DNA from 2 places in the Streptomyces sp. NPDC047515 genome. Region 2 is predicted to be linked to the other one. Evidence: riboswitches for the same ligand, from Rfam matches in the RefSeq annotation. Region 2 holds a riboswitch; the other holds the start of a gene.
The links. A riboswitch is a leader RNA that binds a small molecule or an ion and turns the genes downstream of it on or off. The one in region 2 is predicted to bind S-adenosylmethionine.

Region 1 (5,018 bases), on a different contig from region 2:
TGACCTTGGAGTTCACGATCAGGATGTACGGGTCGTCGAGGGACGACTCCATGCGCTCCATGTCGGTGGCGAAGTACGCCGAGATGTAGCCCTTGTCGAAGCGCATACCCTCGGTGAGCTCCAGCTCCAGACCGAAGGTCTGGGACTCCTCGACGGTGATGACGCCTTCCTTGCCGACCTTGTCCATGGCCTCGGCGATGAGCTCGCCGATCTGGGTGTCGGCGGCGGAGATGGAGGCGGTCGAAGCGATCTGCTCCTTGGTCTCCACGTCCTTGGCCTGCTCCAGGAGGGCGGCGGAGACGGCCTCGACGGCCTTCTCGATACCCCGCTTGAGGGCCATCGGGTTGGCACCCGCGGCAACGTTGCGAAGGCCCTCGCGGACGAGCGCCTGGGCGAGAACGGTGGCGGTGGTCGTACCGTCGCCGGCGACGTCGTCCGTCTTCTTGGCGACCTCCTTGACCAGCTCCGCACCGATCTTCTCGTACGGGTCCTCCAGCTCGATCTCCTTGGCGATGGAAACACCATCGTTGGTGATCGTGGGGGCACCCCACTTCTTCTCAAGGACGACGTTGCGACCCTTGGGGCCAAGGGTGACCTTGACGGCGTCGGCGAGCTGGTTCATGCCGCGCTCGAGACCGCGCCGGGCCTCCTCGTCGAACGCGATGATCTTGGCCATGTGAAGTGGTCCTCCCGGACAGGGGTGGATTTCTCCGGACCGAGTGGCGCCCGCGACGGACGGCCTGCGTGACCGGTGGTTCCTTGCCCCACCGGACCTGCGGGCCTCACCGGCCCGGTCCAAGTTCTGTCACTCTCACCTGGAGAGTGCTAACGCAATGATTAGCACTCGACCCCCGAGAGTGCAAGCGTCCCCCTCGGGATGTGGACAACGACGACTCCGCGCGGAGGGCCCGGACACGGACGCGCGGAAGGCCCGGACGCGGACGCACGGAGGGCCCGTACCCCAGGGGTACGGGCCCTCCGTGCGCGAGTGGTGTCGTTGGCCGACCGCGTCGAGCTCAGCCGACGGCGAGCTTGACCATGTCCGCCTGCGGCCCCTTCTGGCCCTGCGAGATCTCGAACTCAACTCGCTGACCCTCTTCAAGGGTGCGGTACCCGTCCATCTGGATCGCGCTGTAGTGGACGAAAACATCCGCACCACCGTCGACCGCGATGAAGCCGTACCCCTTCTCCGCGTTGAACCACTTGACGGTGCCCTGAGCCATGCCTAACTCCCCTATTACTGGCCCTTGCGCAGGACCGCACTTCGCGGACCCGGGTCAGAACTCACCCTCCGACAGGAGAGGGTGTGTGCGCCGGAACGCGTCGACCGCGGCCGAATGTATCTGCCCAACTGCCCTCTGCAACAGGTCAATCGGACGAGAATTCCGGGCAGCGCCGAACGCCCGAATATGTGGAATTCATGGGATTCCCGGGCAAGTCGGGCCGGGCAAAAGTGACTTATGGCGCAAGGAGATCGCACACTTTGGCTGCATCTTGTCGCGACCCGGCGCATTCTCATATGCGGGCGGCACGGGCAGCTGGGGGGACTTCCCACACTGTACCGCGCTCAACCATGCAGAATTGCCCCCTCCGCTTCTCTCGCAGAGGGGGCAATTCCTATAACGCTGTGCAGTCGGACGCAGGGTCAGCAGCCGCCCGCGACGGCCGGGATGATCGAGATTCCGGCGCCGTCCGGCGTCGCCGTCTCCAGACCGCCCTCGAAGCGCACGTCGTCGTCGTTGACGTACACGTTCACGAAGCGGCGCAGCTTGCCCTGGTCGTCCAGGACGCGGGCGGCGATGCCCGGGTGGTTCTGCTCCAGGGACTCGATGACCTGGGAGAGGGTCGAGCCCTCGGCCGGGACCTCGGCCTGGCCGCCCGTGTAGGTGCGGAGGATGGTGGGGATACGGACCTTGACGCTCATGGTGGGTGCCTTCCTTCGGTCTCGGGTGGTCAGCTGGTGGCGAGGCCGGCGGCGCGGAACGCGTCCAGGCTCGGCCGGATCGTCGCGGTCGCCTGCGAGGTGGCGGCCACCGCGTCCAGGGTCTTGAGGCCGTCGCCCGTGTTGAGCACGACGGTGGTCAGCGCCGGGTCGAGCAGACCGGCCTCGATCAGCTTCTTCGTCACGCCGACCGTCACCCCGCCGGCCGTCTCCGCGAAGATGCCCTCGGTGCGCGCCAGCAGCTTGATCGCCGCGACGACCTGCTCGTCGTCGACGTCCTCGACCGCGCCGCCGGTGCGGCGGGCGATGTCCAGGACGTAGGGGCCGTCGGCCGGGTTGCCGATCGCCAGGGACTTGGCGATGGTGTTCGGCTTCTGGGGCCGCACGACGTCGTGACCGGCCTTGAAGGCGGTGGAGACCGGGGAGCAGCCCTCGGCCTGGGCGCCGAAGATCTTGTACGGCTTGTCCTCGACCAGGCCCAGCTTGATCAGCTCCTGAAGACCCTTGTCGATCTTCGTGAGCTGCGAGCCGGACGCGATCGGGATGACGATCTGGTCGGGCAGCCGCCAGCCGAGCTGCTCGCAGATCTCGTACGCCAGGGTCTTGGAGCCCTCGCCGTAGTACGGGCGCAGGTTGACGTTGACGAAGCCCCAGCCCTCGCCGAGCGGGTCGCCGATGAGCTCCGAGCAGAAGCGGTTGACGTCGTCGTAGTTGCCCTCGATGCCGACCAGCTCACCGCCGTACACCGCGGCCATGACGACCTTGCCCTGCTCCAGGTCGTGCGGGATGAACACGCAGGAGCGGAAGCCGGCGCGGGCGGCGGCGGCGCCCACCGCACCGGCGAGGTTGCCGGTGGAGGAGCAGGAGAGGGTGGTGAAACCGAAGGCGCGGGCGGCCTCGACGGCGATCGCGACGACGCGGTCCTTGAAGGAGTGCGTCGGGTTGCCGGAGTCGTCCTTGACGTACAGACCGCCGGTGACACCCAGCTCACGGGCGAGGTTGTCGGCCTTGACCAGCTTGGTGAAGCCGGGGTTGATGTTGGGCTTGTCCGCGACATTCGCGGGAACCGGCAGCAGCGGCGCGTACCGCCAGATGTTGTCGGGTCCGGCCTCGATGCGCTTCTTCAGCTCGTCCGGGGAGCCGGTCGGCAGGTCGTACGCCACTTCGAGCGGCCCGAAACAGGACGCGCAGGCGAAAAGGGGGCCGAGTTCGAAGCGCTCGCCGCATTCGCGGCAGGAAAGCGCCGCGGCGGGGCCGAGGTCGACGGCGTCGGTGGAAGAATCGGTGCTTACTGCAACAGTCTGCGCAGCCATGGAGGCGAGGCCCTTTCTCCTCATCTTCCTCGCGGCGCGTTTCGCCACGAGACGGAATTGGCACCTTCCCCACCTGACCTCGCGGTCGGCGGGAGGGTTGCCGGGACTTCAACGGGCCGTTCCCTCAGTCCCTCTGGATGAGCGCTGTGGCACCGGATCGACGATCCGGGCGTTTATTGGCGGACTGACCCCGACATGCGACGGCCATCCGCGTTGTTCAAGACTGTAACCGAAGCACCGGACAGTTGAGATAGCCGTCCGAACCGCGAGATGGATCACATACAGGGAGTATCGACCGTGCTGGAAGAGGTCGAAAGCTGGCTGGCCAGGCGTTCCTGGTCGGCCGCCGACCGCCCGCTGGACCGGCTCCTCGCCGCCAAGGAGCCGGGCCGCGGGAGCGTGAGTGTGGTACTGCCCGCGCTGAACGAGGAAGCGACGGTCGGTGAGATCGTCGCGACGATCCGGCGCGAGCTGATGGAGAAGGTCCAGCTGGTCGACGAACTCGTGGTGATCGATTCCGGTTCCACGGACGCGACGGCGAAGGTGGCCCGGGAGGCCGGTGCGCGGGTGGCGCACCGGGACGACATACTCCCGCGGATACCGGCCGTGCCCGGCAAGGGCGAGGTGCTGTGGCGGTCGCTCCTGGTGACCGGCGGTGACATCGTCTGTTTCGTCGACGCCGACCTGAAGGAATTCTCGGCCGATTTCGTCTCCGGCATCGTCGGCCCGCTGCTGACCGATCCGGACGTGCGGTTCGTCAAGGCGATGTACGACCGCCCGCTCGGCGACACGGCGGGGCAGGGCGGCCGGGTCACCGAGCTGGTGGCCCGTCCGCTGCTCAATCTGCACTGGCCGCAGCTGGCCGGCTTCGTCCAGCCGCTGGGCGGCGAGTACGCGGCGCGCCGCTCGCTCCTCGAACAGCTGCCCTTCCCCGTCGGCTACGGAGTGGAACTGGGCCTCCTGGTCGACGCGCTGCACACGGTGGGCCTGGACGCGCTGGCCCAGGTGGACGTGGGGGTCCGCAAACACCGCCACCAGGACGGGCAGGCGCTGGGCCGGATGGCGGCGGCGATCTACCGGACCGCCCAGCTCCGGCTGTCCCGCGGCCACCTCGTGCGGCCTTCGCTCACCCAGTTCGAGCGCGGCGAGGACGGCTTCGTGCCGCGCACCCATCCGGTGGACACCGAGGAGCGCCCGCCGATGCGCGAGATCGAGGAGTACGTTTCGCGCCGCGCGGCCTGACGTCGCCTGACTTCGCACGTTTGGGCGGTTCGTGATCGGGCTAGATTCCGCAACATGGTCTCCGAGCACGAAGCCCAGTCCGCCGCCCGGCCCTGCGCCCGGCTCGCCGATCCCTCCGCCGCGCCTTCGGTCCAGCCGCCCGCCGAGCCCTCCGAGCAGGTTCTCGTCGCGTCCAACCGCGGCCCGGTGTCGTACACCCTGGCCACCGACGGATCGCTGGAGGCGAGGCGGGGCGGCGGCGGACTCGTGTCCGGGCTGAGCGCTGTGAAGGACAAGCTGTGGGTGTGCGCCGCGCTCGGTGACGGGGACCGGGAGGCGGTCCGGCGCGGGGTGGGTGAGCAGGGCGTCCGCATGCTCGACATCGACGCCGCCGTGCACGCGGACGCGTACAACGGCATCGCGAACTCGGTCCTGTGGTTCGTCCACCACATGCTGTACCAGACCCCGCTGGAGCCGGTCTTCGACGCGGAGTTCCGGCGTCAGTGGGCATCGTTCGAGACCTACAACCGGGCCTTCGCCGA
Region 2 (5,018 bases):
GGGTCACTGCTCAGCAGCGTGCGGATCAGCGGATGGGCGCAGAACAGGCCGTCGCGGACCCCGATGCCGTACTCGGCGGAGAGCGCGGCGGCGAAGTGCGAGCTGTTCCATCCCTCCACCACGAACGAGATCACGCCGACCCGCGGGGCGTCGTCACCGAACAGCGAGAGCACCTTGACCTCGGGGACGTCGGCGAGACCGGCCCGGACCGCGGCGACGAGATGCTGCTCCCGGGCGACGAGGTTGTCGAAGCCCGCCTCGGTGAGCGCCTTGCAGGCGGAGGCGATGGAGTACACGCCGATGACATTGGGGGAACCGGCCTCGTGGCGGGCCGCGGTGGAGTGCCACTCGACATCCACACCGCCGTCGGTACGGCGGGCGACCCTGCGGGAGGCACCGCCGCCGGCCAGGTACGGCTCGGCGTCCCGCAGCCAGTCGGCCCGGCCCGCGAGCACACCCGAGCCGAACGGCGCGTACAGCTTGTGTCCGGAGAAGGCCACCCAGTCGACGTCCAGGTCGGCGATGTCGACGGGGTGGTGCGGGGCGAGCTGTGCGGCGTCCAGCACGATCCGGGCACCGTGCGCATGCGCGGCGGCGGCCAGCTCCTTGACCGGCCACAGCTCACCGGTGACGTTGGAAGCGCCGGTGACACAGACCAGCGCGGGGCCGTAGGGCTCACGGTCGGCGAGCGCCTGCTCCAGCGTCTCGACCGCCTGGGCGGGCGTGCGCGGGGCGTTGAGGTAGGTCACCCGGGCGTCACGCCATGGCAGCAGCGAGGCGTGGTGCTCGGTCTCGTAGACGAAGACCTCGCAGTCGGCGGGCACGACGGCGGCCAGCAGATTGAGGGAGTCGGTGGTCGAGCGGGTGAAGATCACCTGGTCGTCGGCGCGGCAGCCGAGGAACTCCGCGACGGTCGAGCGGCTGTTCTCGAAGAGATCCGTGGAGAGCTGCGAGAGGTACCCGGCGCCGCGGTGGACGCTGCCGTAGTACGGGGCGTACGCGGCGACGTCGTCCCAGACCCGCTGCAGGGCCGGGGCACTGGCGGCGTAGTCGAGAGCGGCATACGTGACATCACCGCCCATTACCAGCGGAACCGTTACATCCTTGCCCAGAACAGGCAGCGGGGCACAAAGCGACTGGTCGGCGGCAGCGGCGAAGACAGACATGGTGAACTCCCGTAACAGGCAGGCGAATTGCATGCGCCGGCGGATACGCGGCAGCGCAGCGAAAAGAGAGAAGGGTGTGCGGAGAAGGGCTGAGAAGCCCTATCGCATTCGCGTGCTCACAAGAGACTCCCTAGGGACCAGGACCCCGGGGGTTGGCATTCACAGATGCCGAGGGGCCCGCGCTTGCCGCAAACCTCGCTGCCTACGGCCTGGTCTTCACCCGGGGCACCCCGCCACGGACGGAGGGTTGCCGGACAGCGGGCCGGGGCCGTAGTCGCTGTCACTCATGACCTGCCCAGCATCTTGCCATACGCGGGAGAACGCGCAAGGCGCGGTCCAGGATCCGGACCGCGCCCCGCCACATGCCGTCCGCTCAGGCGTTGCTGACCGCCACCCAGCGCTCCAGCGCCTGCCGGGCCGCTCCCGAGTCGATGGACTCCGCGGCCTTCTCGATCCCGGCGGCGATCTGCTCGTTCAGCGTGCCGCCCGTCGGGGCCAGCGCGACCAGCGCCGCGGCCGAGTTGAGCAGCACGGCCTCCCGTACGGGCCCTTGCTCACCGGCCAGCACCCGGCGGGCCACGTCGGCGTTGTACGAGGGGTCGCCACCGCGGAGCGCCTGCGGCGGCACCAGCTCCAGCCCGATGTCGCGCGGGTCGAACGACTCCTCGCGCACCGATCCGTCCCGGACCACCCAGATCCGCGAGGTCGCGGTCGTCGTCAGCTCGTCCAGGCCGTCGTCACCGCGGACGACCAGCGACGAATTGCCGCGCTCGGCGAGGACACCGGCGACGATGGGCGCCATGCGCAGGTCGGCAACGCCGATGGCCTGGGAACGCACCTTCGCCGGGTTGGTGAGCGGCCCCAGGATGTTGAACGTCGTCGGGGCACCGAGCTCCTTGCGGGCCCTGGCCACGTAGCGCAGAGCGGGGTGGAACTTCACCGCGAAGCAGAGGGTGATGCCCGCCTCCTCGGCGACCTCGACGACCCGCTGCGCGCTGAGCTCCAGGTTGACGCCGAGCTTCTCCAGTACGTCGGAGGAACCGCTCGACGACGAGGAGGCCCGGTTGCCGTGCTTGACGACCTTGGCGCCGGTGCCCGCGATGACGATCGCCGACATCGTGGAGATGTTGACCGTCTTGGCGAGGTCGCCGCCGGTGCCGACGATGTCGACCGTAGGACCGGGCACGTGGATGGTGTTGGCGTGCGCGTACATCGCGCGCACCAGGCCGGACACCTCATCGACCGTCTCGCCCTTGGCGCGCAGGGCCACCGCGAAACCGGCGATCTGCACATCGCTCGCCTCGCCGCTCATGATGCGGTCCATCGCCCACGCGGTGTCGTCCGCGGTCAGGTTCTCGCCGCGCAGCAGGGGGTTCAGCAGGCCGGGCCAGGAACGGTCCGCCACGCTGTCGCCGCCGACCGGGGTCACAACGTTCATGGTCCGCTCCTGGGGTCCACAGCCGAAAAAAGGGGTAAGGCCCACCCTATCGAGCGCAACGCACAGCGAAGAGCCCCGTCCATCGGATGGACGGGGCTCCTGCTGTGGCGATCAGTTCAGACGATCAGTGGTGACCGTGGCCGCTGGTGATCTCCTTGTACTCCTCGACGGTGGGCTTGGCGATCTGGTTGTCCTCGCCGTAGTAGCCCTTGCTGAGCCTGGCCCGCAGCTTCTGCAGAGCCGGCACCTTGCGCTCGACACCGTTCTCGTCGACCGTCGGGCCGATCTCGACCGGCTCGTACTGCTCGTGCGCGGTGAGTGTGTGCAGCTTCTCGGGGCCGAGCGGCTCGTGGATCTCGACGAACTCACCGTGCGGCAGGCGCTTGATGATGCCGGACTCGCGTCCGTGCAGCACCTTCTCCTTGTCGCGGCGCTGGAGGCCGAGGCAGATCCGCCGGGTGGCGATGAACGCGATGACCGGTCCCACGAAGATGAAGATCCGGACGAACCAGGAGATGGCGTTCAGCGACAGGTGGAAGTGCGTGGCCCACAGGTCGTTGCCACCGCCGATGAAGACGATGAAGTACTCGGTGATCCAGGCGACGCCGAAGGCCGTCCGGGTCGGAGCGTTGCGCGGGCGGTCCAGGATGTGGTGCTCGCGCTTGTCCCCGGTGACCCAGGACTCGACGAACGGGTAGACCGCGATGATCGCGAGCACCAGTCCGAAGGCCATCAGCGGGATGAACACACCCAGGACGAGCGTGTGACCCCAGAGGTTGATCTCCCAGCCAGGCATCACTCGGATCAGACCCTCGGCGAAGCCCATGTACCAGTCGGGCTGGGCGCCGGTCGACACCTGGTCCGGGCGGTACGGGCCGATGGCCCAGATCGGGTTGATCGAGGCGATGGCCGCGATGACGGCGATGATGCCGAAGACCAGGAAGAAGAAGCCACCGGCCTTCGCCATGTACACCGGCAGCAGCGGCATGCCGACGACGTTCTTGTTGCTGCGGCCCGGACCCGCGAACTGCGTGTGCTTGTGGTAGAAGACCAGGATCAGGTGCGCCACCAGCAGGCCGAGCATGATGCCCGGCAGCAGCAGGATGTGGATCGAGTAGAACCGGGCGACGAAGTCGTGACCGGGGAACTCTCCGCCGAACAGGAACATCGAGATGTACGTGCCGACGACCGGCATCGACAGGATCGCGCCCTGGGTGAAGCGGACACCCGTACCGGAGAGCAGGTCGTCCGGGAGCGAGTAGCCGGTGAAGCCGGTGAACATACCCAGCACGAACAGCAGGAAGCCGAACAGCCAGTTGATCTCACGCGGCTTGCGGAAGGCACCCGTGAAGAACACGCGCATCATGTGCACGAACATGCCGGCCAGGAAGATCAGCGCGGCCCAGTGGTGGATCTGCCGGACCAGCAGACCACCGCGGACGTCGAAGCTGATGTCCAGCGTCGAGGCGTAGGCCTCGGACATCCGGATGCCCTGCATCGGCTCGTACGAGCCGTGGTACACGACTTCGTTCATGCTCGGGTGGAAGAACAGCGTCAGATACACACCCGTGAGGATGATGATGATGAAGCTGTAGAGGGCGACCTCACCGAGCATGAAGGACCAGTGGTCCGGGAAGATCTTGCGCATGTTGGACTTGGCCAGGGAGTAGATCCCGAGTCGGCCGTCCGCCCAGTCGGCCACCCGCTCACCGGCGGGCGCCTTGCGATTGCCCGGTGCCGCGGCACCGGGTGAGTTCGTGGTCGCAGTACTCATCCGCGCTCCCAGAATGCAGGACCGACGGGCTCTTCGAAGTCACCGAGCGCCTCGAGGTTGCCCTCGCTGTTCACACCGATCCGCAGCTGCGGAAGGGCGTGACCGGCCGGACCGAAGATGACGCGGGCGCCGTCGGAGAGGTCGAAGGTGGACTGGTGGCACGGGCAGAGCACGTGGTGCGTCTGCTGCTCGTACAGGCTGATCGGGCAGCCGACGTGCGTGCAGATCTTGGAGAAGGCCACGATGCCCTCGTGGGCCCACTCGCGCTCGCGCTTGTCCTTGATGTTCTTCGGCTCGATGCGAATGATCATCAGCGCGGCCTTGGCGATCTGGTTCTGGAAGTCCTCCGCGTCCTCCGACAGGCCCTCGGGCATGGCGAAGGTCAGCGAACCGACGGCCACGTCCTCGGGACGCAGCGGCTCCATCGTGTTCATGTTGATGAGCCGCTTGCCCTTGGCCCACAGGGTGTTGCGGAGCTTCTTCTCCGGCAGCGGACCGAGGTCGCGCAGCAGCATCACACCGGAGAGCGGCACCAGGGCCAGCGCGCCGAACATGGTGTTGCGGATCAGCTTGCGCCGGCCGAACGCGGACTCCTCGGCACCTGCCGCGAAGTCGGCGAGAACCTTCGCCTTGACCTCGG

Region 1: another riboswitch for S-adenosylmethionine. It lies ahead of thrC (threonine synthase); the one in region 2 lies ahead of ABZ826_RS05300 (aminotransferase class V-fold PLP-dependent enzyme).

The regions. Positions count from the first base shown of each region.
Region 1 covers NZ_JBEYTM010000010.1:9,701-14,718, reverse strand. The annotation lists gene groL (chaperonin GroEL) at 1-676, opposite strand, end outside; gene ABZ826_RS10980 (cold-shock protein) at 1,017-1,223, opposite strand; gene ABZ826_RS10975 (MoaD/ThiS family protein) at 1,646-1,924, opposite strand; gene thrC (threonine synthase) at 1,954-3,255, opposite strand; SAM riboswitch class I at 3,273-3,399, opposite strand; gene ABZ826_RS10965 (glucosyl-3-phosphoglycerate synthase) at 3,553-4,497, shown strand; gene ABZ826_RS10960 (trehalose-6-phosphate synthase) at 4,552-5,018, shown strand, end outside.
Region 2 covers NZ_JBEYTM010000004.1:246,736-251,753, forward strand. The annotation lists gene ABZ826_RS05300 (aminotransferase class V-fold PLP-dependent enzyme) at 1-1,166, opposite strand, end outside; SAM riboswitch class IV at 1,341-1,458, opposite strand; gene trpD (anthranilate phosphoribosyltransferase) at 1,540-2,604, opposite strand; gene ABZ826_RS05310 (ubiquinol-cytochrome c reductase cytochrome b subunit) at 2,729-4,378, opposite strand; gene ABZ826_RS05315 (Rieske 2Fe-2S domain-containing protein) at 4,375-5,018, opposite strand, start outside.